One region of the Caproiciproducens sp. genome, then DNA from elsewhere that is predicted to be linked to it. Evidence: riboswitches for the same ligand, from Rfam matches in the RefSeq annotation. Region 1 holds a riboswitch; the other holds the start of a gene.
The links. A riboswitch is a leader RNA that binds a small molecule or an ion and turns the genes downstream of it on or off. The one in region 1 is predicted to bind fluoride.
Positions count from the first base shown of each region.

Region 2: it holds a riboswitch for fluoride, as region 1 does, so the genes downstream of both, ACQGQ5_RS12420 (inorganic diphosphatase) here and ACQGQ5_RS05645 (redox-sensing transcriptional repressor Rex) in region 1, are expected to answer to the same signal.

Region 1 covers NZ_JBNLXQ010000004.1:188,173-202,960, reverse strand. Annotated here, with positions in the region: gene ACQGQ5_RS05705 (dihydrodipicolinate synthase family protein) at 1-547, shown strand, start outside; gene ACQGQ5_RS05700 (ABC transporter substrate-binding protein) at 714-1,925, shown strand; gene ACQGQ5_RS05695 (branched-chain amino acid ABC transporter permease) at 2,418-3,287, shown strand; gene ACQGQ5_RS05690 (branched-chain amino acid ABC transporter permease) at 3,399-4,292, shown strand; gene ACQGQ5_RS05685 (ABC transporter ATP-binding protein) at 4,296-5,087, shown strand; gene ACQGQ5_RS05680 (ABC transporter ATP-binding protein) at 5,084-5,803, shown strand; gene ACQGQ5_RS05675 (nickel pincer cofactor-dependent isomerase, group 22) at 5,850-7,145, shown strand; gene ACQGQ5_RS05670 (TetR/AcrR family transcriptional regulator) at 7,275-7,856, shown strand; gene ACQGQ5_RS05665 (oleate hydratase) at 7,982-9,757, shown strand; gene ACQGQ5_RS05660 (universal stress protein) at 9,825-10,607, opposite strand; gene crcB (fluoride efflux transporter CrcB) at 10,664-11,020, opposite strand; gene ACQGQ5_RS05650 (fluoride efflux transporter FluC) at 11,020-11,412, opposite strand; fluoride riboswitch at 11,547-11,618, opposite strand; fluoride riboswitch at 11,750-11,820, shown strand; gene ACQGQ5_RS05645 (redox-sensing transcriptional repressor Rex) at 11,918-12,352, shown strand; gene ACQGQ5_RS05640 (MutS-related protein) at 12,374-13,951, shown strand; gene ACQGQ5_RS05635 (MutS-related protein) at 13,956-14,788, shown strand, end outside.
Region 2 covers NZ_JBNLXQ010000012.1:28,495-43,282, forward strand. Annotated here, with positions in the region: gene pflB (formate C-acetyltransferase) at 1-643, shown strand, start outside; gene ACQGQ5_RS12400 (glutathione peroxidase) at 869-1,411, shown strand; gene ACQGQ5_RS12405 (MarR family winged helix-turn-helix transcriptional regulator) at 1,413-1,874, shown strand; gene ACQGQ5_RS12410 (cation-translocating P-type ATPase) at 2,150-4,801, shown strand; gene ACQGQ5_RS12415 (sensor domain-containing diguanylate cyclase) at 5,368-7,638, shown strand; fluoride riboswitch at 7,682-7,755, shown strand; gene ACQGQ5_RS12420 (inorganic diphosphatase) at 7,819-8,358, shown strand; gene ade (adenine deaminase) at 8,499-10,295, shown strand; gene ileS (isoleucine--tRNA ligase) at 10,485-13,607, opposite strand; gene ACQGQ5_RS12435 (response regulator) at 14,019-14,639, opposite strand; gene ACQGQ5_RS12440 (sensor histidine kinase) at 14,639-14,788, opposite strand, start outside.

The DNA.
Region 1 (14,788 bases):
CTGTGCGTTTTACGACGGAATTATGAAGGCGGTCGGACCGGATTACCCGGTATATGTTTATAACAATACCCAGTTTCAGGGCTATACGATCAGCCTGGAGCTGCTGAAAAGGCTGAAAGGCATGGGCATCCACGGCGTGAAGGACGCTACCTTCGATATTCTGGCCCACGCAAGCTATATGCGCGTTCTGAAGGACGGCAATTTCGACGTTGCGCTGGGGACGGAAGCCATGTGGCTTTCCGCCTGTGTCCTGGGCTGCGAGGCTTTCATTCCGGGAATCGGAAACGCGCTCCCCGAGATTTGCTGTAAGATGTTCGATCAGGGAATGAACAAAGAATATGAAGCCCTGCGTGAAACCCAATTCGAAGTGAATCAGATCCGGGATATCATGTATCTTGCGAAATCGACTCAGCTTGCGATCTACGCGATGCTGGAGATCCGCGGAATCCTCAAAGCGTTTCCCCGTTCTCCTTTTCTGCCGCCCACACAGCTTGAAAAGGACGAAATCAAAGCAAAGCTCATGGAGCTTGGCGTCGTAAAGCTTTAATCGATTTCAGGCCTGAACCATAAAATTGCTAAATTTCAGTATCTGAACCAATAACTTTTTGTAAAAGATTATTTTCTTATTGGCGGTCAGCAAAATACATTTCCAGCATGTCGGAAATACAGGAATAAAACTGTTAGTAGTCAGGAAAAGAAAGGAAGATTGAAAAATGAAAGGTACGTCCAGAAAAACTTCGAAAATTCTTGCAATGCTTCTTGCCCTGTCGATGATTGTTCCGCTGTCAGCCTGCGGAGGCAGCCCTTCGGCGGCTTCCGGCGCGTCGGCGGGCACAGGTTCCGCGGCGGGCTCCGACGCGTCGCCGAAGGGGGACATCCTCTTCGGGGTTTCGACGGCGATCACAGGCGCCGCGCCCCTGGAAGGCGAGCGGACAAAGCAGGGGATCGATATGGCCGTTGAGGAAATCAACGCGGCCGGGGGAGTTTTAGGCAAAAACCTGAAAGCGGAATATGAAGACGATGCAAATACGGCGGGAACCGCTGTCAATGTTGTGAACAAGCTGGGCTCGAACCCGGACGTCGTCTGCCTGTTCGGGCCGCACAGAAGCACCAACGCGATCGCGGTGCTCGGCAGCGTCGCAAAAAACAAGATCCCGTTTTTAACAGGCGGCTCGTCGCCTTCCCTGATTAACTCCGGCAATCCTTACCTTTTCAGGATCAGGGCGTCGGATTCCTTTGTCGCGAAGATCATTTCAAAATATGCGGTGGAAAAGCTGCACGGTACAAAGATCGCTCTTCTGTACAATAACGACGATTACGGCGTGGGCGGCAAGGATGTCATCCTCGCGGACCTGAAGAGCAGAAACATAACCCCCGTGGTATGCGAAGGCCACAATACCGGCGATAAGGATATGACCAGCGTCATTGAGAAAGCAAAGAACGCGGGCGCGGATTGCCTGATTGTCTACACGCATGATCCGGAAGCCGCCATTTTAGCGCGTCAGGTCGTGGAGCTCGGTCTGGATGTCCCGAAAATTGGCCCGACGACGTATGTCAACGAGACGTGGCTGTCTCTTGTCGATGAGAAAACGGCGGAAAACTGGTACAGCGTAACAGACTTTATTCCCAGCAACACGGATGAAAAGGTTGCCACATTTGTAAAGAAGTTTAAAGAGAAATACAATGTGGAACCGGATCTGTTCGCGTCGTCCTATTACAATGCGACCTACCTGCTGGCTGACGCGCTGAAACGCGCCGGTACGGCTGACAGGGAAAAACTGCAGCAGGAGCTGCTTAAGACGAAAGATTTCCCAAGCATCTACGGAAACATGAGCGCCAACGAACACGGAGAATTGATCCACGATGCGGTGGTCGCCCAAATTCATGACAAAAAAGCCGTTTATGTGGAAAAAGTTACGGAATAAGATCGAGCACTGTCCCCGGTAAATTTTTGTTGCTGTTTCAGAGACCTGTGAAATGATCCCGCAAGACTACGATTTCATGGGTCTCTGAATATCTTGAATACCCCTGTTTTGCCGGATGTATTTTCGGAGCTGCATTTTTTTCGTATATTTTGCTGCCTTAGAACTGCCGTAATGACCGTGTGCAGTAGAGAGTATGGGAATTGTATTGATTTGGACAGGCATTTGTTTTTGGCGCTGACCGCCACTCGATAAAGAGAATCGGAACGATGCTGTTTGTTACCTTGCTGAAAGCAGGTTTTCCTTGCTGCGTCTGCAATACACAGAAAAGCCCCGCCCCGGGAAAGGGACGGGATATAAAATTGGGAATCCGTGACTGTTGATTAAAATGATGGTACTGCGTATCGGATGTACTGTTATAGAATATTCTCGTTATGAAATTAGGATGGAGTCGGGTGTATTGCTCTATTAAGTTTGATTGAAAGGGAGAAGTTTATGGAATCGTTTTTACAGCTTGTTGTAAGTGGAATCTCGATGGGCTGCATTTATTGTCTTGTAGCGGTAGAGTTCTCACTCATCTGGAACGCGAGCGGACTTATAAACTTCGGGCACGATAGTTTCATTATGTTCGGAGCATATGTTTTTGCTGGTTCCATGATTTTAAGAGCAAATCTGAGCGTTCCGGCGGCGATTATCAGTTCCCTTGTTTTTATGGCGGCTTTCGGGGTACTGGTGGCTGTGACTATTTTTATCCCGCTGAGCCGGCTGGGTTCCGACATATTCGCCGTGATGGGAACCATCATGCTCGCAAAGATTATCAGTGAAAGCGTAAGACTGTTTTACGGCGCGGCGCCGTTTTCTCTTCCCGGTTTTCTGGGAGGAACCGTAAAATTTGGAAATGTTGTTATGGGAAGGGTCAGCTTTTATATCATTTTCATTACCATTGTTACCTTGATTTGTATCCATCTGCTGTTCTCAAAAACGAAAATCGGCCGCGCGATGCGCTGTGTGGCGCAGGATAAGGACGCGGCTTCGCTGATGGGGATAAACGTACAGCGCAACATTATGGCGACCGTGGCGCTGAGCTCGGCGATATGCGGGATCATCGGCGTTTTGATTATTCCGCTTTTCAGCGTCGACCTTAATATGGCGTCCATGATCGGGCTGAAGGGATTCGCTTCGGGGATCATCGGCGGCTTCGGATCGATGCCGGGCGCGATGGTGGGCGGAATTTTAATCGGTTTGATCGAAAACCTTTATACCGGAATCGGCCCTGCAATTTACAAAGATGTTGTTGCGTTTTTGCTGATGATCATATTCCTGATGATAAAGCCTAAGGGAATTATGGCAAAGAAAAATCTGTAACATCATCTGAAAAGGAAAGCGAGGGAATGAATTTTTATGAAAAAAAAGGGGATTGTCCAACTGGCAGCGATTTTTTTGCTGTTGATCTTATTCCTGTTGGTTCCTGTGTTTGTGAAACAGACATATCTGATCATATTGTTTGACAATACGTTTATCAATATTATTATTTTAGTGGGTTTAAACTTCATAACCGGCCTGATGGGAGAAACCAATCTGGGAACGGCCGGAATCATGGCGCTGGGCGCGTACACCTTTTCCCTGTTTTGTACGCGGCTGTCTTTCTCCCCGTGGATTGGGCTGCTCTGCGCAGTCGTGATGGGGATCCTGATCGGCTTCGGGCTCGGCTGGCCGAGTCTGCGGATGAAGGGGATTTACCTTTCGCTGACCACGCTTGGCTTTGGGGAAATCGTAAGGCTGGTCCTGAACAATCTCGCCAATGTGACAGGCGGCTCGACGGGTGTCACCAATATCCCCTCTTTAAACATTTTCGGACATGTACTGACCTCCGCCATGGATTTCTATTATTTTATCCTCGTCTGCGTAATCATTATTTTGGCGGTCACCTATAAAATCATTCATTCAAAATGGGGACGGGCGATCAAGGCGATCAAGGACAACGACGTTGCCGTGGAAGCCTGCGGCATCGAGATTTCCAAAATAAAAATTTTAGCCTTTACCCTCTGCAGCGTTTACGGCTGCATCGGCGGCGCTCTGTATGCGCAGCTCATGGGGTATATCAGCCCTTCGGATTTTACTCTGAATTCATCCGTTACCTATCTCATGATGCTGATGATCGGAGGGATCGGTTCCGTTCCGGGCAATATCATCGGAGCGTTTATTGTAACCATGCTTCCGGAGCTTCTGAGATTCCTCAAGGATTACTACTGGATCACCTTCAGCGCTATCATTTTGATATTCTCCGTTTTGCTTCCGAACGGCCTTGTCTCTGTCTTTAAGAAATTCGCCGGCCGGTTCGGTTCCGCGCTGACCAGGAAGGAGGAATAAAGGATGCCCGAAATCTTAGAAATCAGCAGCCTGACAAAAAAATTCGGCGGGTTGACCGCCGTAAATGATTTCACCATGCAGATGGAAAAAAGGAAGATCCATGCGTTGATCGGGCCAAACGGCTCCGGAAAAACGACCACGATCAATATGATCAGCGGCGTGCTGCAGGCAAACTCCGGCACCATATTGTTTGACGGGCAGGATATTACCAAGAACACGACGAATAAGATTGCGAATCTCGGCGTCATCAGAACTTTTCAGAATATCAAGCTGTTCAAATCCCTTTCGGTCGTGGAGAACGTCATGGTCGGCGGGCACAAGGATACCCATATGGGCCTGCTTCATTCCCTGGTGGACGTCAGGGGCTCCCTGAAAGAAGAAAGCGCTTTAAAGGAAAGGGCGGAAGAAGTATTGAACTTCATTTCGCTTTACAATGTAAAAGATGAAAATGTAAACAATCTTCCCTACGGGCAGCAAAAAATGGTCGAGCTGGCAAGGGCCATGATGGGCCAGCCAAAGCTGCTGCTTTTGGACGAGCCCGCGGCCGGGCTGAATCCGACGGAAAGGGTCCAGCTCATGGAGCTCCTTCAGAAAATATACGACGGGGGAGTGGAATTATTTCTTGTAGAGCACAATATGGACGTCGTCATGAATTTCTGCCAGAAGATCACCGTTTTATCCTTTGGAGTCAAAATCGCGGAGGGAACGCCAAATGAGGTGCAGAATAACGACGAGGTAATCAAGGCGTATCTGGGCAAGAAATATAAAAAGCAAGGAGTGGATGAGGTACAATGAATGCCGTTCTGAGCGTCGAAGACATGGATGTTTACTATGGGAAGGTAAAAGCACTGAACAGTATAACGGTTTCGATCAACGAGGGAGAAATCGTTTCAATCATTGGATCCAACGGAGCCGGTAAGACGACGCTGATGAAATCCATTATGGGCCTTGTGAAGCTGGCAAAAGGCCAGATTACATTTATGGGCAAAACGGTCAGTAATTTCAAAACCCATAATATTGTCAACGAGGGAATTGTTTACGTACCGGAAGGAAGAAGAATTTTTCCGGAACTGACCGTATTTGAAAATTTGCAGATGGGAGCTTATTCCAAAAAATACAGTCCGGCCGAATATAAAAATAAAGTCGAAGAAGTGTATGAAATTTTTCCGAAGCTCAAGCAAAGATCCGCGCAGATGGGGGGCTCGCTGAGCGGAGGGGAACAGCAGATGCTTGCCATCGGAAGGGCGCTGATGGCTTCTCCGAAGCTGCTGCTGCTGGACGAACCGTCCCTGGGACTCGCCCCGATCATCATTGACGATATTTTTAACGTCATTATTGAAATCAACAAGCAAAAGCATATTCCCATCATACTCGTGGAACAGAACGCCTATATGGCGTTGAGCATCTCCACAAGAGCCTACATTTTGGAGATCGGCGATATTAAATATCAGGGCGACGCCAAAGAACTCTCTGAAAGCTCCGTCATCAAAAAAGCGTATCTTGGGGGATAGCGGTTTCCTTGCTACAGGAGATTTTTAAATTAAAGGGTGAGCTTCTGTGTATATTGATTTTCCTCCGGCAGACGTCCTCGTGCGCGGCATGGACCAAATCCGGATTCCCTCTATGGTTACCGTTGAACAAAAATATGATCCGGCGAATATCCGGGATATTTCTTCCCATATCCGCCGCCAAATGGAAGACAATCTGAAAAACAAAGGACAGTATTGGAATAAAAGGCTCTGCCTGACGGTTGGAAGCCGGGGAATTCCTCATCTTGACCGGATCGTCCGCACTGTATGCGACATTCTGAAAGAATGGGGAGCAAAACCGTTTATTATCCCCGCGATGGGCAGCCACGGCGGCGCTACGGCCGACGGGCAAAAGGAAGTGCTGGCCGGCTACAACATTACGGAGGACAGTATGGGGGTCCCCGTCCTGTCCTCCATGGATGTTGTGGAATATGCGCGATTGGATGACGGTACCAAACTGTACTGTGACAAATACGCCAGCGAATCAGACGGCATCATCCTGCTGAACAAGGTAAAGCCCCATACGGATTTTCGCGGCGCGCACGAGAGCGGGCTGGCAAAAATGATTGCGATCGGCCTTGCCAAGCATATCGGCGCTTCTTCCTTCCACCGGGTGGGCCTGGACCGATTTGCCGGGCTGATCCCGGAAGCCGCCGGGAAATTTCTAAAGCTGATGCCGGTTGCCTTCGGCATTGGGATCGTTCAGAACGCCTATGATGAGCTTTGCGCGATCGAAGTCATGGAAAAAGAAAAGATTATGGAGAAAGACAGGGAATTGCTTGTCCTTGCCAAAGAAAAAATCGCAAAATTCAAGTTTGACGAATTGGATGTGCTGGTTATTGATGAAATCGGCAAAAACATAAGCGGAATGGGATTTGACCCCAATATTGTGGGAAGAAACAATTCCGGAACGCGTGATTTTTCAAAAATTCTCCGTTTGCAGAAGCTGTTTATCCGGGGCCTTTCCGAAGAATCCCATCATAACGGAGCCGGGATCGCTTCGGCGGACGTAACGACAAGGCAATGCCTTCGGAGCGTTGACTGGGGTACGACCTGGACGAATATGATCACCGCGACAACACTGAACGGAGGAAGGATCCCCCTGTATATGAACAACGACAGACAGGCGATATTGCTTGCCATCCGCACCTGCAACGGAATCGATTTTGAGGATGTAACGCTTGCGCGGATCAAGAACACGCTTTCCATGAACGAAATTGAAATTTCACAATCCTTATATAATAAAATAAAAGATAGAAAGGACATTCATTTGATCCGGGGACCTCATGAAATGCGCTTTGACGAGCATGACAATTTAATATAACGCGGGCTATGCCCCCGTGATCCAAACTTGCGCTCCGCCTTTTTTTATTGTATGCTATCCTTAAAACAGCAAAGAATATTCAGATCGCCGCATTTTTTATGATCTGTAAGATACAAGGTGGTGCGCCGTATGTCCCAGACAACCAAACGGGCTTTGGAAGCTTCCCTGAAAAACCTGCTGCTCCAAAAGCCGCTGGATAAGATAACGATCAACGATATTGCGGAGGACTGCGGCATCAGCCGCATGACCTTCTATTACCATTTCAGGGATATTTTTGATCTTGTGGAATGGTCGTGCGTAGAGGACGCGACCAAGGCTCTGGAGGGGAAAAAGACATACGATACCTGGCAGCAGGGGTTTTTGCAGATCTTTGAAGCGGTGCTTGCCAACAAGCCGTTCATCATGAATGTCTATCATTCCGTCAGCCGGGAGCAGGTGGAAATCTATCTGTACAGGCTGACCTACGACCTCCTGATCGGCGTCGTCGAAGAAAAGGCAGAGGGCATGGCCGTCCGTGACGAGGATAAAAAGTTCATTGCGGATTTCTACAAATACGGATTCGTAGGGCTGATGCTGGACTGGATCAAGAACGGCATGAAAGAGGAGCCTCAGACGATCATCGACCGGCTCAGCTCGCTGGTCCACGGCAATATCACCTCTGCTTTGGACAACTACCGCACGGATATTCCTTTATCAAAACGCCCGGAATGATCAAACTTTTTACAATTTTCGCGCTGTGATGAAATTTTCATCACAGCGCGTTTTCTGTTTATGGAAGCCCTCCGCCGGAATGGATACAATAGTTTCAGAAACCAAAACAAACGGAGGTAACTTTTATGTATTATTCCAGCGGGAATTATGAAGCGTTCGCGCGCCCGGTTAAGCCGGAAGGCGTCGATCACAAGTCCGCGTACCTTGTAGGCTCCGGCCTCGCCGCGCTGGCAGCCGCCTGTTTCCTTGTCCGCGACGGGCAGATGAAAGGCAGCCGTGTCCACATTCTGGAAAAGGACCCGATCCCGGGCGGCGCCTGCGACGGATATCTCTATGAGAAGCTGGGGTATGTCATGCGCGGCGGCAGGGAAATGGATAACCATTTCGAGTGCATGTGGGACCTGTTCCGCTCCATTCCGTCCATCGAGACGGAAGGAATCAGTGTGCTCGACGAGTACTACTGGCTGAACAAGAAGGACCCGAACTATTCGCTGATGCGCGCAACGGTCAACCGCGGCGAGGACGCGCACACCGACAAAAAATTCGGGCTTTCGGATCAGGGCGCGGAGGAGATCATGAAGCTGTTCTTCACTCCCGACGAAGAGCTTTACAATAAGCGCATCGACGAGTATTTCAGCAGCGAGGTCCTGAACTCCAATTTCTGGATGTACTGGCGCACGATGTTCGCCTTTGAAAACTGGCATTCCGCTCTGGAGATGAAGCTGTATATCAAGCGCTTTATCCATCACGTGGGCGGCCTTCCCGATTTCACGGCGCTGCGTTTTACCAAATACAATCAGTACGAATCCATGATCCTGCCCATGATCAAATATCTGGAATCCAACGGGGTGCAGTTCCACTACGGCACCAGAGTCGTCAATGTGGAGTTCGATATTCGGAAGGACAGAAAAACGGCGAAGCGCGTGATCGTCCTTCACGACGGCAAGACGGAGAATATCGATCTGACCGAGGATGATCTGATCTTTATCACCAACGGCGGCTGCGTGGAGAATTCCTCCCTCGGCGGCCAGAACGCGCCCGCCCCGTTCAACACGGAGATCAAAGCGGGCGGCGGCTGGGATATGTGGCGGAAGATCGCCGCACAGGATCCGGCCTTCGGCCATCCGGACAAATTCTGCCATAATCCGGAACAGAGCAACTGGATGAGCGCCACCGTCACCACCCTGGACGGAAACATTCCGCCGTATATCCAGAAAATCTGCAGGCGCGACCCGTTTTCCGGGAAGGTGGTCACCGGCGGGATCGTCACGGCAAAGGATTCCAACTGGCTTTTAAGCTGGACGTTCAACCGCCAGCCGCAGTTCCGCTCCCAGCCGAAGGGGCAGCTTGTGGGCTGGATTTACGGCCTGTTCAGCGACAAGCCCGGCAATTACGTCAAAAAAAGCATGCGGGAATGCACCGGTAAGGAAATCTGCATGGAGTGGCTGTATCATATGGGAGTACCGGAGGCTGAAATTCCCGTGCTTGCCGAAAAGAGCGCCAACACGATTCCCTGCATGATGCCGTACATCACCGCGTTCTTCATGCCCAGGGCAAAAGGGGACCGCCCGCTGGTCGTCCCGAAGGGCGCCGTCAATTTCGCTTTTCTCGGCCAGTTCGCCGAGACCGCGCGCGACACCATTTTCACCACCGAATATTCCATCCGCACCGGCATGGAAGCGGTGTATACCCTGTTGGATATCGACCGCGGCGTGCCGGAGGTCTGGGGCAGCGTGTATGACGTGCGGGACCTGCTGAATTCCACCGTATCCCTGCGCGACGGCAAGAAAATGACCGATATGGAGCTTGGGTTCAAAGAGAGGCTTGCCATGAAGCTGCTTCTGAAAAAAACCGAGGGCACCGACATTGAAAAGCTTCTGAAAGAGCATCACGTGGTTTAAAGGATGATTACAATCACGCCCCTGCGGTCCGACGGCCGCAGGGGCGTGACGTATCCAAAGCCGCCGGTTATTCATCCAGGCTTTCAAACCGTGCGATATAGTGAAATTTCAGCAGAGACGTCATACTCGGGTTGACGACCTCGATTTGATCGAGCTGACGGAATGCAATGCCTGCTTCCAGACGGATTTCTCTTTCCTCTCCCTTTTTCAGGTCATAATGCTCCGGCTGGCCGTTTTGCAGCGGTGCGGACCATGTGCCGCCGTCCGGGTCGTAGGCGCTGTGGTTCAGGCGCAGCTTTCCCTCCAGCACGGTGATGCTGTACACGCATTTTCCCGCCTGCACCGGAAGCAGGCAGGAACTGGACCGGAAGCTCATCTGGCCGCTCAGCGTAACGATATCGTCCATATGCCGGCATTTCAGCACGTTCCCGGCCGATTTTTCACTGGGCATATTTTCCGGCACGATCATAACGATGCATTTCGCGTATTTTACGACATAGGCTGCAACCGAGCCGATTTTCTGGGACAGGCCGGTCTTTGTGGATTTGGTCATCACGATAATATCGATTTCATCCTGCTCTGCACATTCGAGGATCTGATCGCCGGCCCGCCCGAAAACGACCTGCTTACGCACGGGATAGCCCGGCAGCTGTCCGGCCACCGCGTCCAAGGTGGATTTCAGCTGCGCTTTGGATTTTTGCAGTTCCTCTTCCGAATACATCGTTTCCGTATCTTCCCGGACCATAAGCAGTACGATGCTCACATCCTCCGGCGTATAGAGCGATTTGATCAGACCGACCGCCTGCAGGCTCCGCGCTGTTCCGTCGATCGGAAGTAAAACCCTTCTCATAACAACACCTCCGTAAACTCAATGATTTCCGGGAAAACGGCGTCCCCCGGCTCGTTTTAAAAAAGCTTCCCCGTTGTGTAACCCATCGAAAAACAAAGAAGTCCGGCTGCCAGCGACAATACGATAAACAGGAGGGACTCCCTGACGGCGTCGTGCTGCATGAGCTGCACGCTTTCAACGGTAAAGGTGGAAAAGGTGGTAAAGGCGCCGCAAAAGCCGTCGCCCAGAAGCAGGTAGGAATTTCCGCTGATGCCCAGCCCGCAAAAAACTCCCAGGAGGAATGCGCCCGACAGGTTGATAAAAAAGGTACCGAAGGGAAAGGTATGATTTTTTCTTTTTGAAAAGGCGGCTCCGATCTGATAGCGGGCGATTGCGCCGCAGACGCCGCCGACGCTCAGTAGGACGAAATCCATCAGGCGGCGCGCCTCCGTTCCATCCGCTTTGCGGTTCTGATCCCGAGCCACGCGGCGGCAAGGCCCGGCAGGACGGAAGCAAAAACGTAAACCGCCGAAAGAAGGACATCCCCGGAAAGGCCCAGCAAAACAGCTTCTTTGCAAAGGGTTGAAAACGTGGTATATCCTCCCAGCAGGCCCGTGGTGATACCCAGGCGCACTTCGGCGCTCACCGGGAATTTTTTTGCGAACAGGATGGTCAGAAAGCCTAATAAAAAGCTCCCGCTCACGTTAATCAGGATCGTGAGAATGGGACGGTAAAGTTCGTCAAAGGGCAGAGGAAGCTGATGGACCGCGTACCTCAGGATGGTTCCGGCCGCCCCTCCGACCGCGACAGCGATATTTTTTTTCATAGATACCCCCCAATTTGGCATTTCCATTGCTGCGACCAGGCCTTATTTGCATTCCTGTTTTTACAAACAGGGCCTGAACTGTAAATTTTTCTGTTTTGCGGAAGAGGAAAATAAAAAGCTGACCACTTTCTATGATTCCCATAGAAGTCATCAGCTGAAAAGCAATTTTAGCAGCGCTAAGGGAGAACTTCATTCCCGTTTCTGCATTATAGCAAATTATGACGGATTTTTCAACCTTTTCTCCGTTTGCGTACGGCTTATAAGGAAAAATGCAGGCAGGCGCCATCCACTGAACGGAATTTTATTGCCCATTGATTTTTATAAAAGCATGTTCTATAATAGCCTTGGGAATGAAGTACTCCCACGGTAATACCGAAATGCGTGAAAGCTGATGACTTCTGTTTGGAAGCCACCGGCTTTTTTGTCGTTATCAGACTGTGGCGCCCGGAAAAGGCCGCGGCAGCGCGGTGGCTTCCGCATCATAAAAAACAAAAGAAGGTGCGGTATGGAAGGAATCAATCCTGCCTCCGGTCCGAAGGCCGTCCGGCAGGACAGGAAAACAGACGCCGTCGTCCTCGTCGGTGTCGGAAAGCTGGGAAAGGCGCTGATGAGCTACGCGGGCTATTCCGCATACGACCTTGATATTCTTGCCGGGTTTGACATTGACCCGAAAATCATCAAAAAAGGCGCGTACGGAAAGCCGGTGTACCCTGTTGGCAGACTGAATGAAATCTGCCGCCGGCTGGACGCGAAAATCGGAGTGATCACGACGCCCGGAAGCTGTGCGCAGCCGGTATGCGACGCGCTGGTAAAAGCCGGAATCGTCGCGGTCTGGAATTATTCCTCGGTACGGCTGAAGGCACCGCCGCATGTAATGGTGCATCACGAGGATATGACCGGTTCGCTCCGACGTCTTGCCGAGTATGCGTCAAAGCACTAAAAACAGGAAGAGGTGTGCAATGTGTTTTACAGTATCTTGTTTCCGGCTGAGGAGCAGTGGAAAAACCCGAGGAAGGAAGCTGCGCCGGACTGCTTCAGGGACCTTTATCTTGACCAGATCTTCCGGCCGATCCTGAACAGCAGAAAAGAATACGGACTCGAAAGCTTCTTCTACACTTCGCTTCGCGACAGCGATACCCTTATTTACCGGCAGAAAGTCATGCGGGAGCTGGAAGACGACGGGCTGCGCGGATTCTTTTCCGATTTTTCACAATCCATCTATCGCCTCAGCCAATCCATGGAAGCCATCAAAAAATCGCTCACGTCCGAAAACAGCTATGAAAATCATTATCTGACCAAGGGACGTCTGCTCGACTGTGCGGACAGCTACTGTACGGAGCTTGCCGGGCTGGCGGATGGGCTGCGGGACCGGACGCTTTGCTCGGACGGACTGCGCGGCTTTATGCGGTATCTGGCCGCCTATACCGGGACGGAGGCGTTCACGGAGCTTCGGGGACAGATCGGCCGGCTGCGCGAACAGCTTTCTTCCGTGGAATACTGCATGCTGATCAAAAACGGGGTCCTCCGTGTCCGGAAATATGAGGGGCAGGAAGATCACAGTAAGGAAATTCTCAGGCTGTTCGACAAATTCCGCCAGGGGGACGGGACGGATTACCGCCGCAAGCTTTCCGAAGAACCGTACGCGCAGCATGTGGAGGCGGCCGTGCTGAATATGGTCGCCTCCTGGTACAGGGACATTTTTGAGAATCTGGACCATTTCTGTTTAAAATATCTTGATTTTATCGACCCGACCGTCTCGCGGTTTTCCCGTGAAATTCAGTTCTACTTCTCCTGGCTGGAATATATCCGGCCGCATCGCGGGAAGGGGCTCCCGTTCTGTTACCCGAAATTGTGCGAAAACGCGGAACACCTTTACGACAGGGACGGCTTTGATCTGGCTTTGGCTTCTTCCATGGGAGATGCCGGGCAGCCGGTGACGAATGATTTTGTGCTGAATACACCGGAGCGGATCATCGTCGTGACCGGGCCCAATCAGGGCGGAAAGACGACCTTTGCCCGTGCCTTCGGGCAGATCCATTATCTCTCCTGCCTGGGGCTGTGCGTGCCGGGAAGGGAAGCGGCGATCCTCCTTTTTGACAGTATCCTCACCCATTTTGGACGGGAGGAGGATTTGTCCACCCGGAACGGAAAGCTGCAGGACGATCTCGAACGTCTTCACGGGCTTCTCGGGCGCGCTACCTCCCGGAGCATCATCGTCATCAACGAGATTTTTTCCTCCACCACTTTGACGGACGCGCTGCTGCTGGGGGGCCGCATGATGGACGCCCTTGCGAAGCTGGGCGCTCCCGCCGTGTGCGTCACCTTTATCGACGAGCTGGCCGCACACGGGGAGGAAACGGTTAGCATGATGAGCTCGGTCCGGGAGGACGACCCGGCGGTAAGAACTTTTCGGATTACCCGCAGGCCGCCCGACGGCCTTGCCTATGCGATGCACATCGCGGGAAAATACGGGCTGACCTATGAGCAGCTCTGCGAAAGGCTGCGCGGCGGACTCTGCGGCAGTCATAAGGGAGGCTGAAATTTTGAAAGTACACTTGATGGATCAGGATACGGATTTCAATCCGCAGGAGAAACCCTGTTTTGGGAAGGACACGCTGATCGCCGATCTTGAGTTTTCCCGCATCCTTTCGGCGATGGCGCGGGACGACACCATGATTCGGGAGGCGTGCGGCTCGGCCCTGTTTTGTCCTTTGCGGACCGACCGGGAAATCCGCTATCGTCAGGAGGTCCTGAAGGACTGCATCAACAACCCCGAAACAGTGAGAAAGCTTTATGATATTACGGTTGAGACAATGGAGCGGAAACACAAATCCTGGTCGTGGCTGTCCACACGGCAGAATTTATCCGGCAATTTTTCCAGCGCGGTCGATTTATTGAAAATATACACGGAAATGCTGATGAAAATGCGCAATGCCACCGATGCGGATATGCGGAATTTCCATTCCGAAGGCTTTAAAAATTTTATCTCCATGCTGTGGCGGGAGCTCGGCGACGATTATTTTTTACAGATTCATTCGCTTCTGAATGAGCTGAAGGATGAAAAGGGGATGCTGATCAGCGCCGGACTCGGCAATTACAATCAGGGAATCGATTATGTGATGCGGCGCAAAGAGAAAACGCATTTCTGGCGCCACTGGCATTTTGCCCCGTCCTTTACGCTGGCGCCCCGTGACGACTCGGGGGCTTCCGATTTCGGCAACCGCCGCGCCCGTGCGATGAATGAAAGCATCAATGTGCTGGCGCAGTCGGCGGAGCACGTGGAAAGCTTTTTCGTTATCCTTCAAAAGGAGCTTGCCTTTTACGTCGGCTGCCTGAATTTATACGACAGGCTCCGGACCGCCGGCATGCCGGTCTG
Region 2 (14,788 bases), on a different contig from region 1:
CGCGAAGGTAAAATGTATCCGCGATGAAACCGGGCTGATTACGGATTTTGGGACCGTCGGGGAATATCCCGCCTTCGGGAACGACGACGACCGGGTGGACTCCATCGCGCAGGAACAGGTCAGGCTGTTCTATGAAGAGCTGAAAAAGGTCCCCGCCTACCGCGGCGCGGAACACACGCTGTCCATTCTGACGATTACGTCCAACGTCGTCTACGGCAAAAAGACCGGCGCCACACCGGACGGCAGAAAAGCGGGGGAACCCTTCGCGCCCGGCGCGAACCCCATGCACAACCGCGAGAAAAACGGCGCGCTCGCCGCGCTGAACTCCGTCGCGAAGCTCTCCTACGAGGTCTGCAAGGACGGCATCTCCAATACGTTCTCCATTGTTCCGCAGGCGCTCGGGCATACGGAGGAGCAGCGTTACGGCAATCTGGTCGCTGTCCTGGACGGATACTTCCGGCAGAAGGCGCACCACATCAACGTCAATGTGCTGAACAGGGAAACGCTGCTGAAAGCCTATGAGGACCCGGAGTACTGCCCCAACCTGACCATCCGCGTCTCCGGCTACGCCGTGAATTTCCACAAGCTGTCCCGGCAGCAGCAGCGCGAGGTGCTTTCCAGAACCTTCCACGAAGCGATGTGAGGAAAAAAGGAACCTTCTTATGCGTCTCAAAAATATCCCGGCACACGCCGGGATATTTTTGGTCGTCATGATCACAATAAATTCCGGACAGGGCATCCTGATCCCGGCGTCCCGAATCATCCCGGCGGATATCCCCGTCTGCAATGAAAAATTTAACTCTTGACAAAGTAAATTAAATTGCATACAATAGAATTGTAAAAAATACAATTTGAAAGGTGATCCTTTATGACGATTTATGATTATTCCATTCAGACGATGGAGGGAAAGACCGTTCCGCTTTCAGAATTAAAAGGCAAGGTGCTGCTTCTCGTCAATACGGCAAGCAAGTGCGGCTTTACTCCGCAGTACGAAGGTCTGGAAAAGCTTTATCAGACCTATCGCGAACAGGGTCTTACGGTAATCGGTTTCCCCTGCAATCAGTTTGCGGAGCAGGAGCCGGGAACAAACAGCGAGGTACAGGAATTCTGTAAGCTGCGGTATGGGGTTACTTTTCCGCTTTCGGTGAAAATTGACGTTCGCGGGGAAAACGCGGACCCGGTTTTCCGCTACCTGACCGGCCACACAACCTTTGAAGGCTTTGGAAAGGGCGTAAAAAGCAGGACGCTGGAACTGATGCTGAAAACGAAATACGGAAAAGAGTTCAGCGACAGCTCCATCAAATGGAATTTTACAAAATTCCTGATCGACAGGGAAGGAAACATTGCCGGACGTTTTGAACCGACGACGACGCCTAAGGACATGGAATCCGCAATTAAGGAGTGCCTGTAATTTGGATGCGCGTCCCGACGATCTGTTAAAGCTCGACAGCCAGCTTTGTTTTGCGCTTTACGCGTGCTCAAAGGAAGTGATCCGCCTTTATAAGCCGTACCTCGAACCGTACGGCCTTACGTATACGCAGTACATCACTTTGCTGGTGCTGTGGGAAAAGGACAAGCTCAGCGTGTCGGAGCTGGGAAGCCGGCTGCTTCTGGATTCAGGCACCCTGACCCCGCTTCTGAAAAAGCTGGAAAAGCAGGGGCTTGTCGAACGTGTGCGCAGCGCCCGCGACGAGCGGAGCGTACAGGTTTGTCTGACGGAAAAGGGAAGAAGCCTGAAAGGATATTTTCTGGACCTTCCTCGGAAAATGTTCTGCTCTACGGGCCTTGCTCCGGAAGAAGCCCTTCGCCTTAAGGAAATGCTTTCTCAGCTTCTCGGGAACATCCGGGCCGTACGGAAGGACACCGATGCTTAAGGCCCTGAGTTTTTTATAGGTGTTTGCCGATGAAATCCTGTTGACAGAGCGCCTGAGAGATGATATGATAAAAAGACACAAAAACAATATTTCCTGAGGGAGTAGTTTGCATGCGGTCCGCCGCGTGTGTCAAGTCAACAGCATGGCCGGTTCCGGTCTGGCTTGCCTTAATGAACAAGACTCATGTATAGCTTTGTATGGGCTGTACATGAGTTTTTTTTATCATAATACATATCATAATCATCAGTTGAATGAATGAGAGGAAGAAATTACGCATGAAGTACTATTTAGCAGATTTGGACCAGGTCCTTGAGCAGGTCCAAAGCAGCCCGCAGGGCCTGTCACAGGCCGACGCGGATTCCCGTTTGCAGCGCGACGGAAAGAACAAGCTGGCCGAAGGCAAAAAGGTTTCCGTACTGAGGCGGTTTGTCCAGCAGCTCGGCGACCCGATGACCATCATCCTGATCGTCGCCGCGGTCATTTCGGGTATTACCGCGTTTTACGCGCACGAATCCTTTGCGGATGTCTTCATCATTATGATCGTCGTCCTGATCAACGCGGTGCTTGGCGTCTATCAGGAAAGCAAGGCGGAAAAAGCGATTGAAGCGCTGCAGGAAATGTCCGCCGCGACCTCGAAGGTCCTGCGCGGCGGCAGCGTCGTGACGATGAAAAGCGAAGACCTGGTCACCGGCGACGTGGTTCTGCTGGAAGCGGGCGACGCCGTCCCGGCCGACTGCCGCATGATTGAAAGCGCAAGCGTAAAAATCGAGGAGGCCGCCCTGACGGGCGAGTCGGTGCCGGTCAACAAGATCATTCAGGCGCTGACGCTGAAAAAAGAGAAGGAAGTGCCGCTCGGCGACCGCAAAAATATGGCGTACATGGGCAGCACCGTCGTTTACGGCCGCGGAAAAGCGGTGGTCGTCGCGACCGGCATGGATACCGAAATGGGAAAAATCGCCGACGCGCTCGCAAACGCGAAGGACAGCGTTACCCCGCTCCAGATCAAGCTGAATCAGCTCAGCAAAATCCTGAGCCGTCTGGTCATCGGCATCTGTATTTTCATCTTTGCGTTCAGCCTGATTAAATCGGGAGATTTCAGCGGCCAGGTCGTGCTGAACACCTTCATGGTCGCGGTCAGCCTTGCCGTCGCGGCGATTCCCGAGGGGCTCGCAACCGTCGTGACGATCGTGCTCTCCATCGGCGTTACCAACATGTCCAAACGAAACGCCGTCATCCGGAAGCTGACGGCGGTGGAAACGCTCGGCTGCGCGCAGGTGATCTGTTCCGATAAAACCGGCACGCTGACACAGAACAAAATGACCGTCGTGGAGCATTACTCGGAAGACGAGCCGCTGCTTGCCACCGCAATGGCCCTGTGCAGCGACGCCGAGCTGGGCAAAGACGGCGAAGTCACCGGGGAACCGACGGAAGCGGCGCTTGTCAGCTACGCCGCCAGCCTGAAGCTCGATAAAAACGAGCTGAAAAAGACCAATCCGCGCGTCGGCGAAGCGCCGTTCGATTCCATGCGCAAAATGATGTCCACCGTTCATTCTCTCGCTGACGGAAGCTATATCCAGTACACGAAGGGCGCCCCGGACGAGGTCATCAAAAAATGCACCCATGTCCTCAAAAACGGCCAGGCCGTGCCGATGACGGAGGGCCTGCGCGGGGAAATCCACACGCAGAACAAGGCGATGGCGGGCAAGGCCCTGCGCGTGCTCTGCGCGGCATTTAAGAAATATGACGGCATGCCCGCTTCCTTTGAGCCGTCCGATCTGGAAAACGGCCTGACCCTGATCGGCCTGACCGGAATGATCGACCCCATCCGTCCCGAGGTTGTGGACGCGATTCAGGAGTGCAGGGAGGCCGGCATCCGTCCGGTCATGATCACGGGCGATCACCGCGATACGGCGGTGGCCATTGCGACCCAGCTGGGGATCATCACGGACGAGTCGCAGGCGATTACCGGCGCCCGGCTGGACGAAATCAGCGACGACGAGCTGAAGGATACCATCGGGAATTATTCCGTTTACGCCAGAGTCCAGCCGGAGCATAAGGTCCGTATTGTCAACGCATGGAAAACCAACGGGATGATTACCGCCATGACCGGCGACGGCGTCAACGACGCCCCGTCGATCAAAAGCGCCGATATCGGCGTGGGCATGGGAATTACGGGCACGGACGTCACCAAAAACGTGGCGGACATGGTGCTTGCGGACGACAACTTCGCCACCATCGTTTCCGCGGTGGAGGAGGGCAGAAGAATCTACGACAATATCCGGAAGGCCATTCAGTTTCTGCTGGCTTCCAACCTGAGCGAAGTGCTTTCCATTTTTGTCGCCACCCTTCTGGGCTTTGTCATTCTGAAGCCGGTGCACCTGCTCTGGATCAACCTGATTACCGACTGCTTCCCGGCCCTGGCACTCGGGATGGAGGAGGGGGAAAAGGACCTCATGCGGCGCAGTCCACGCAATCCCCGCGACGGCATTTTTGCCGGAGGACTCGGCACGGACGTCGCCTATCAGGGGGTTCTGGTCACGGTTGTCACCCTGTCCGCGTATTTCATCGGCCATTTTCTCGAATCCGGGGCCTGGGAAATCACCAACAGCGCCGACGGCATGACCATGGCTTTTCTGACCATGTCGATGGCGGAGATTTTCCATTCCTTCAACATGCGTTCCCAGCGCCATTCGATTTTCAGCATGAAGAAGCAGAACGGATACCTGATCGGCGCCATGCTCGTGTCGCTGCTGCTGACCACGGCCGTGATCTATATCCCTGCTCTGGCGTTTGCCTTCCAGTTTGAAGAAATCTCCCTGCTGGAGTATTCAGTCGCGCTGCTGCTTGCTTTCTCAGTAATTCCGATTGTGGAAATCGTGAAAGTGTTCCAAAGAAAATTCGCAAAAAATTCCACTTATGGGAATTGATTTCTCTTCGGTACGGCGGAATAAAAACGAATCGGGAGCACATAATAAGTTCTGGGTACATTGAATGATTCTTAACGGATCAGTACCCTTTTAAACGAAAAAAGATTGGCAAGCAAAGATTTAATCATGAATACTGGGAGATGGTTAAGTTGAACAGATCAGTCTGGGAACCTATCATGATCCGTGCAGTAACGCCTTTATGAAGACCCAAGGATAAGTTTGGCTGAACTCATTGATTCTCAAGTTTTGACAATTAAATACGAGCTTGGAGGGGCGGAAATTCCGAATGGGATTTCCGTCCCTTTTCTTTTTTTCGCATTTCTGCATTCCGGCCTGTGCCGGAATATTACTGGAAAACAAAAAGTTTTGACAATAAATTTGGGGCCCAATCTGGTTATTGAAAGAAATCTGTGCTAAAATATAGGTACTTTTAAAGTACATATAACACAGGGTGTATGGGAGTATTTGCGATGATACCGACCGGGCGCCGTAACGGCGAAAACCATGCGGATCGATTTTCGGCCGGGCGCCTGCCGGCGGTTCCCATGTGTTTTTGGGGGGTATCCATGAAAAGGTTTATCAAATTTGCCGACGGGCTGCTGATTGTATCCTTCTGCCTGACTCTGGTTTCGGTTGTTTCGGGGACCGGCCGGCAGGGGAACGCTGTTTCGAACGGCGTTTTGGATATCGGCGCCGCCGGCCTTTCCTCACCTGTTCCGATGACCGGGGTTTGGGAGTTTTACTGGGGACGGCAGGTGAGCCCCCGGGGGAGGATAACGGATGCGGACAACAAACAGCTTGTTCCGGTTCCCGCAAACTGGACGGCGTACCGTGATGCGGACAATAAACCCTATTCACAGGAGGGATACGCCGTCTACCGGGTGGTTCTGAAAGCGCCGAAGGGCCTTTGCCTTGGGGTGAAGTTTCCCCAGATCGGTTCTTCCTATCGGCTGTGGATCGACGGAAACGCGCGTTTCGAAAGCGGCCGGGTCGGGAAAACCGCGGCGGAATCCAGACCGCAGTGGACGACGCAGTCTGTTTTCTTTCAGACGCAGCGGGAAGACACGGAAATTCTGATAGAGGTTTCCAACTTCGATTATTTCCGTTCGGGCCTGACGATTCCCATTTTGGTGGGAACCCAGCAGCAGATCCAGCGGCTGGGCGATCAGGGCTTGTTTATGGACACCTTTCTCTTTTCGTCCCTGTTTGTGATGTCGGTGTTTTTCTTTCTGCTGTATTTTGTGCGTTCTCACGACAAGGCCCACATCTGTCTGGCGCTTTTTGCGGCGGCTATCTCCCTGCGCCCGCTGCTGTACGGCGAGTGCTATTTCAATAAGATTTTCCCCGGCATCAATTTTCAATTCAACACCAAGCTGTATCTGGTCAATTTCCTGGTGATCCAGCTGATGTGCCTGTTTTTTTACTATCAGTATCAGGAACTGTCGAGCAGAAGGTTTATGCGTGCCAGCGGAGCGGCGGTGTCCGCCATTGTTTTTGTGGGCGTTTTCCTTCCGGCCCGGTATATGCTGTATCCGGTTGTTTTGCTGGAAGCGATGATTCCCGTCGCCGTCGCCAACTGCCTTGTGACGCTGGTGCGCGCAATGAGAAAAAAATACGAAAACGCCGAAATCAACCTTTTGAGCGTTCTGCTCCTGTTTTTCCTGTCCATTGTGGATATCCTGAAAAATAACGGGCTTACCGTGATAAACCTTTATTACACTCCGATCGCAATGCTCGTCGTCACGTTCATTCAGGTCTTCCTGCAGGTGGGAAGATTCAGGGAAAGCACCCTGCTGAACGAAAAGCTGGCCAATGAGGTCGGGATCAAAAACCTGAAGCTGGAATACGCGATGAAGCAAAGGAGCGTTACGGAAAAACTCAACAACGGACTGAGAGCGATGGTCTCCACTTTGGAAACCGAGGGCCTTCTGGTCAGCATTCTGGAAAATCTGTATCAGATTATCGAATTTGAAAGCGCCGTCATGGTTTTGCGGGTGAACGAGAACCTGGGTTATATCGTGACCAAACTGAATCACGAAAAGGTGGTCTGCCGCAGGTATTCCGGGAGGATCGCCCTCAGGGATCAAAATCAGCCCGAGAACCGAAACGGCGGCGGAAAAATTTGCGTACACGATCTTTACAGCCGGGACAGAGACGGAAAAGTCCTGATCGCAAAGCCTCTTTACTATAATCATAAGCTGTTCTCCGTTATAAAAATGATTGTCAGCAAAAGCAGGGAGATTTCTGCCGGAGACCTGGAGCTGGTGGATATCTATACGGAGCAGTCGATTTTGGCGCTTCAAAACGTAAAATCCTATGAAAAAATCAAAGAATTGGCCCTGTATGACGAGCTGAGCGGTATTTACAACCGAAGGCAGCTGATGAAGCTCGGCATTATGGAATATATTTCAGCCAAAGAAGCCGGCTGCGATTTTTACGCAATGATGCTGGACATCGATTTTTTCAAGGCCGTCAACGATACATACGGCCATCTGTTCGGCGATAAAATCATTAAAAACATCGCGAATATCTGCAAACGGTGTATCCCGGCCAGCGCAGTGGTAGGGCGGTACGGCGGCGAGGAATTCCTCATTTTCCTCAGGGACATGGAACAGGCGGACGTCAGCCTGCTGGCGGAAAAGCTGAACGGGGAAATCAGAAGCTGCAGCTATTCCTTTGAGGGCAACGACCGTATTCACGTGACGGTCAGTATCGGCGTCGCAAAAGGGAAAGAGGAGCGGGTGAACCTGTACGACCTGATCAATCGCGCGGACAAGGCGATGTACCTGGCGAAAAACGAAGGGCGCGACTGCGTCCGATGGTTTGCGCAGGAATGAGAACCCCTCTGTTTATTGACAGGATGTTTTGTATTGTGCTATAATAAAAACCGGGAATGAAGTTCTCCCGTAGCAAACGCTAAAATTGCTTTTTAAGCTGATGACTTCTGTGATATCACAGCGGGTTGTCGGCTTTTTTATTTGCAAATCAGAAAATTCAAGATGCAGGAGGGACTTTTTTTGAATATTTGGCACGAGATTTCTCAGGACAGAATTCATGCGGACAGCTTTTTCGCGGTGATTGAAATTCCCAAGGGCTGCAAGACGAAATATGAGCTGGATAAGGAATCCGGCTTTCTTTCCATGGACCGTATCCTGTACACTTCCGCGCATTATCCGGCGAATTACGGTTTTATTCCGCGTACCTACGCGGCGGATCACGATCCGCTGGACGTGCTGGTGCTCTGCTCCGAGGACATTCAGCCGCTTTCTCTGGTGCGCTGTTACCCCATCGGGGTGATCTCCATGGAGGACGGGGGCTTTGTGGACGACAAGATCATCGCGATCCCGTTCGGCGACCCGACCTTCAACGAATACCGGAACATCGACGAGCTGCCCCCGCATATTTTTGACGAAATGATTCACTTTTTTGCGGTGTATAAGGAACTGGAGGGCAAGGCCACGGCGGTGGACTACATCCGCGGAGTGCAGGACGCGAAACGGATCATACAGGAAAGCATCGACGCTTACACGGAAAAATTCGGCGGTGCCAACGCCTGATCTCCCCTGTCGGAAACGGGCGCTCCGGCGGCTTCCGGCCGCTGCGGGGCGCCTTTTTTATTTTGCGGCAGTAAAAGATGCTTGACAGGCATTTTGATGACGTTTAATATAGAATGAAAAACATGTAAAGGGGTGCTGTGATGATTAACAAGTTTTGTACTTCTCCGCTGTGGGAATCCGGCAGGACGCTTGCCGCGATCGCGCAGGGCGCCGTTCCGGCGGAAACCGTGATTATCAACGCCAGACTGGTGAATGTCTGTACCGGGGAAATCCTGCCGGATACCGATGTGGCCATTTCCTGCGGCAGGATCGCCCTTGTCGGCGACGCGAAGCACTGTATCGGAGAAGGTACAACCGTCCTGGACGCAGCCGGCCAGTATATCGCCCCCGGATTTTTGGACGGGCATATGCATGTGGAATCCTCCATGATGAGCGTGGGGGAATACGCGCGGGCGGTCATTCCTCACGGCACGGTGGGAATCTATATGGACCCGCATGAAATCTGCAACGTCCTCGGGCTGGACGGGGTTTCCTGCATGATCGAGGACTCCAAAAGGACCCCGCTGAAAACGATGGTCACCACACCGGCCTGTGTTCCCGCCGTTCCCGGCTTTGAAGATACCGGCTCCTCCATCGGCCCGGCGGAGATCGCAAAGACCATGCGGTGGGACAGCGTGGTGGGCCTTGGGGAACTGATGAATTTCCCGGGCGTGCTGAACTCGGACCCGCAGATGCACGGCGAGATCGCCGAAACGCTCAGGGCGGGCAGGATCGTGACCGGTCATTACTCCATGCCGGAGACGGGGCGCGGGCTGAACGCCTATATTGCCTCCGGCGTGCGCTGCTGCCACGAGTCCACCCGCGCGCAGGACGCGCTGGCGAAGATGCGGCTCGGCATGTACGCCATGCTGCGGGAAGGTTCGGCGTGGCGAGACCTTCATGAGGTGGCGAAGAGCATTACCGAAAATAAAATTGACACCCGGTTCGGGGTGCTGATTTCCGACGATACCCATCCGCACACCCTGCTGAATCAGGGGCATCTGGACCACATCGTCCGCCGCGCGGTGGAAGAGGGAATCGATGTCATGACCGCCATTCAGATGGTCACCATCAACTGCGCCCAGTGCTTTCAGATGGACCACGAGCTGGGGTCCATTACGCCCGGGAAATGCGCGGATATCGTTTTTATCGGCAGCCTGGACAGGCTGGACGTTACGCGGGTGCTGATCAACGGTGCCGTTGCGGCGGAAAACGGAAAGCTTACCGAAAAACTCCCGCCCTATCATTACCCGAAGTGGGCGACGGAATCCATGCATATCAAAAATCCCATTACGCCGGAGTCCTTTGCCATTCCCGCGAAGGGCGAACGGGTGACCGCCCGCGTCATTGAAGTGATCCCCGCCAGGGTCGGTTCCTACGAACGGCATGTTTCGCTCAGGGTGGAAAACGGGCGGGTCGGTTCCGACGTCGAACAGGATGTCCTGAAAACGGCGGTCTTTGAGCGGCACCATGAAACGGGAAAGGCCGGATTCGGCTTTGTCAAAGGGTTTGGTATCCGGTGCGGGGCCATGGCTTCCACCGTGGCGCATGACGCGCACAACCTGCTGGTGATCGGCACCAACGACGAGGACATGGCGCTGGCCGCCAATACGCTGATCGCGTGCGGCGGGGGAATGACCGCCGTACAGAACGGCAGGGTTCTGGGGACGGTTCCGCTCCCGATCGCCGGCCTGATGAACGACAAGCCGGTGGAGGAAATGGCTGAAATCGTCGGAAAGCTGAGCGAGGCGTGGGAAAAGATCGGGTGCGGCATGGTTTCTCCCTTTATGACCATGGCGCTGATCCCGCTTGCCTGCCTGCCCGAACTGCGCCTGACCGACAGGGGGCTGGTGGACTGTACGGAATTCCGGTTTACTCCGCTCTTTGTGGAAGAATAACAGATGTCTGCCGTGGGAACATCCTATCCCCCCCTTCCCGCACACAGAGCAAGCAAAAACCGGAAGGGTCAGGGGTGGGGAGAAAACATTTCAAGTGAAAGTGCTCCGGCGATTTCCTTATACAACGAACGGGCTGCCGCAAAACGAAAGTTTTGCGGCAGCCCGTTTCAGCTTTATTGCTCCGGAATCCTATTTTACCGCGCCAGTTTTCTGAACGCCCAGCTCGACGGTTTCGCCGTTCAGGTCCCATTCCTTGGCGAAGCCCGCCATTTCGTCCAGCCTGACTTCTTCGGCCAGCACGTCGTTCTGAATGGAGGCGAGATTGTCGGAAATGATTTTCGCGATCCGGTCGTTTCCCTTTTCATAGACGACGATATGGTCGGTCACGTCAAAGCCCGCGTCCTTGCGCATGGTCTGGATCTTGCTGATGATCTCGCGGACGAAGCCCTCTTCGATCAGGGCTTCCGTCAGATGGGTGTCGATGACCACCGTGATTCCGTTGTCCGCCATGGAAACGTAATTTTCCGCCTGCGCGGTTTCTATCAGCAGTTCCTCGGGGGTCAGGGAGATCTCCCCGTCCGAAAGGGCGAGGGTCAGGGCGCCGTTGGCGTCGAGCTCCTTCTTCGCCGCGCTTCCGTTGAGTCCGGCGAGCGCGGTGCGGATTTCGCCGATCTTCCTGCCGTATTTCTGCCCCAGAATTCTAAGCTGCGGCTTGAAGTGGTAGGAGGTGAAGTCCGAGACGTCTTCGGTAAACAGGATTTCCTTGCTGTTCAGCTCGTCGCGGATGATGGTCCGGTAGAATTCGCTCAGCGGCTTTTCCGAACGGACATACATTTTCGCGATCGGCTGGCGGTTCTTGATGTTGGCGGTATTTCGCGCCGCGCGGCCCAGCACGACGATGTCGAGCACCAGCTCCATGTTTTCTTCCAGCTCTTTGTCGATCAGGGATTCGTCGACGCTCGGAAAATCGCAGAGATGGACGCTTTCCGGCGCGGAGGGGTCGATTTTACAGACCAGATTGCGGTAAATATCCTCCGTCATAAACGGAATCATGGGAGACGCCGTTTTCGCTATGGTGACGAGCGCGGTATACAGCGTCATGTAGGCGTTGATCTTGTCCTGCGGCATCCCTTTGACCCAGAAGCGCTCGCGGCTTCTTCTGACATACCAGTTGCTCATTTCGTCGACGAAATCCTGAAGCGCACGCGCCGCCTCCGGAATCCGGTAGTTCTCCAGATGGCCGTCGATGGCTTTCACAGAGGTGTTCAGGCGGGACAGCAGCCATTTGTCCATGACGGTCAGGCTGCCGCGGTCCAGCGTGTATTTGGCGGCGTCGAATTCGTCGATATTGGCGTACAGTACGAAGAAAGCATAGGTGTTCCACAGCGTCCCCATGAATTTGCGCTGGCCCTCCGTCACGGCCTTGCCGTGGAAACGGTTCGGGAGCCAGGGGGCGGAATTGCTGTAGAAGTACCAGCGGATCGCGTCCGCGCCGTAGGTTTCCAGCGCCTCGAACGGATCGACCGCGTTGCCTTTGGATTTGGACATCTTCTGCCCGTTCTCGTCCTGCACATGGCCGAGGACGAGGACGTTTTTATACGGGGCCTTGTTGAAAATCAAGGTGGAAATCGCAAGAAGGGAATAGAACCATCCTCTTGTCTGGTCCACCGCCTCGGAAATGAAGTCGGCGGGGAACTGCTGATGGAAAAGCTCCTGATTCTCAAACGGATAGTGATGCTGCGCGAACGGCATGGAACCGGAGTCGAACCAGCAGTCGATCACCTCCGGCACGCGTTTCATCTGTTTGCCGCATTTCGGGCAGGTGATGGTCACCGCGTCGATATACGGCCGGTGCAGCTCAATATTCTCGGGGCAGTTGGGGGACATGGCTTTCAGCTCCTCAATGCTGCCGACAGAGTGCTTGTGCCCGCACTCGCACTCCCAGATGTTCAGCGGGGTGCCCCAGTAGCGGTTGCGGCTGATGCCCCAGTCCTGCACGTTTTCCAGCCAGTCGCCGAAGCGGCCCTTGCCGATGCTTTCCGGAATCCAGTGGATGGTATTGTTGTTGCGGATCAGATCGTCCTTGACCGCCGTCATCTTGATGAACCAGGAATCCCTGGCGTAATAGATCAGCGGGGTGTCGCAGCGCCAGCAGAACGGATAGCTGTGCTCAAAAGCGGGCGCGGCAAACAGAAGCCCGCGCTGGTTCAGGTTTTTCAGGATCTCCTTGTCGGCGTCCTTGCAGAACATGCCCGGCCAGAGGGTCTCCCTGGTCATCTCGCCCTTTCCGTCCACCAGCTGTACGAAGGGCAGGCCGTATTTGCGGCCGACATTCGCGTCGTCCTCGCCGAAGGCGGGCGCGATATGGACCACGCCGGTGCCGTCCGTCAGCGTAACGTAGCGGTCGCAGGTGACGTACCAGCACTTTTTGTCCGGTTTTACAAAGTCAAAGAGCGGCTCGTATTCCTTATATTCCAGGTCTTTTCCGACATACGTTTCCAGCACGGTGTATTCTTCCCCCAGCACCTTGGGGGCAAGGGCCTCCGCCAGGTAATAGACGGCGTCCGCCGTTTTCACCTTCACGTAGCTTTCGTCGGGATTCACACACAGGGCCACGTTGGACGGCAGCGTCCAGGGGGTGGTTGTCCACGCCAGAATAAAGGCGTCCTCGCCCTTTACCCGGAATTTCGCGATCGCGGATTTTTCCTTGACGTCCTTGTACCCCTGGGCCACCTCGTGGCTGGAAAGGGGAGTCCCGCACCGCGGGCAGTAGGGGACGATCTTAAAGCCCTTGTACAGAAGGCCCTTTTCCCAGATCTGCTTCAGTGCCCACCATTCGGACTCAATATAATCGTTTTCATAGGTCACGTAAGGGTGCTCCATGTCCGCCCAGAAGCCGACGGTCCGGGAGAAATCCTCCCACATGCCCTTGTATTTCCACACGCTTTCGCGGCACTGCTTGATGAAGGGTTCCAGCCCGTACTGCTCGATCTGATCCTTGCCGTCCAGGTGAAGGAATTTTTCCACCTCCAGCTCCACGGGAAGCCCGTGCGTGTCCCAGCCGGCCTTCCGGGGGACCTGATAGCCCTTCATCGTCCGGTAGCGGGGAATCATATCCTTGATGACCCTTGTCAGGACATGGCCGATGTGGGGCTTGCCGTTCGCGGTCGGCGGACCGTCGTAAAACATATAGGTTTTTCCGTTTTTGCGGCTGTCGATGCTCTTCTCGAAGATTTTGTTTTCTTCCCAGAACTTTTCGATCTTCTTTTCGCGTTCTACAAAGTTTAAATTTGCGGGAACCTTGTCGTACATTGCTGAAACCTCCCAAAATAAAAAACCTCCGCCCTGAGAACAGGACGAAGGCTTCGCTTCGTTATACCACCTATTGCTGCATACTGTCATATGTGTTCCCGGTAACGGGGGAAACCCGCCAAAGCTTAGTCGACGAACTCTTTCAGCCTGGAACTCAGGAGTGATGTTCGGAAACAAACGACTCAGGCCGGACTCTCACTGTCACCGGCTCGCTTTGCTTTTTGTCTGAATCCTACTGTCTCTTTCAACGTTTTTATCATATTTTCAGAAATTAATCATAGCACAGGAATCAAAAAAAGTCAAATATCCTCACCCTCCCTTCCACACGCAAAAAATCGAAAGCTATCGTGTGCGGAAGGAAAGTCCGGCTACCGGCACCGCCGCCTGGAGCAATGCGGAGAAAACGGAAAGTCAGGAATGCTTATAATAGAAAATGGCAAGCTGCGTTCTGTCGCGGAGTTCCAGTTTTTCGAGGATGACGCTGATGTAATTGCGCACGGTTCCCTCGCTCAAAAACAGGGTTTCCGCGATCTCTTTATTGGAAAGGCCGTTCGCGACCTGTGTGATGATTTCCGTCTCTTTTTCACTCAGGCCGAATTCCTTGAAATCGTCCCTCGTGCCGCTGCTGAGCATGGCGGGGATTCTGGTGATGATTTCATCCCCGAACACCCGCTGCCCAATCGCGACCGTCTTGATGGAAGGCACGATGCTCTCGAAATTCTGTTTTAAAAGATAGCCCTTCGCGCCGATCCGCAGCGCCTTGATGATGTAATCATCGTCGGAAAAGGTGGTCAAAAACAGGATTTTCGCGTCGGGGTCCCGTTTCAGCAGAATTTCGGCCACCTCTATGCCGGTCATCCCGTCCATGCGGATATCCATCAGCAGGATGTCCGGCCTGCACTCGCCGTACAGCTCGATCGCCTGACTTCCGCTGGAGCCCGTCCCGACCACCTCGATATCGCCGTCCGCTTCCAGAATGGTTTTGAGCGAGCTGGAAACGAGCCTGTCATCGTCTACAATCAGTACTCTTATCAATTTGCCGCCTCCTTCGGGATGGTGATAAAAATTCTAAAGCCGTGATCGGTCGTGATGTTGATGTTTCCGTGGAAAGCGTCCACCCGGTCGGTGATGTTTTTCAGGCCGATCCCGCTTCCCGCGTCGTAATCTTTCACGGTCCCGTT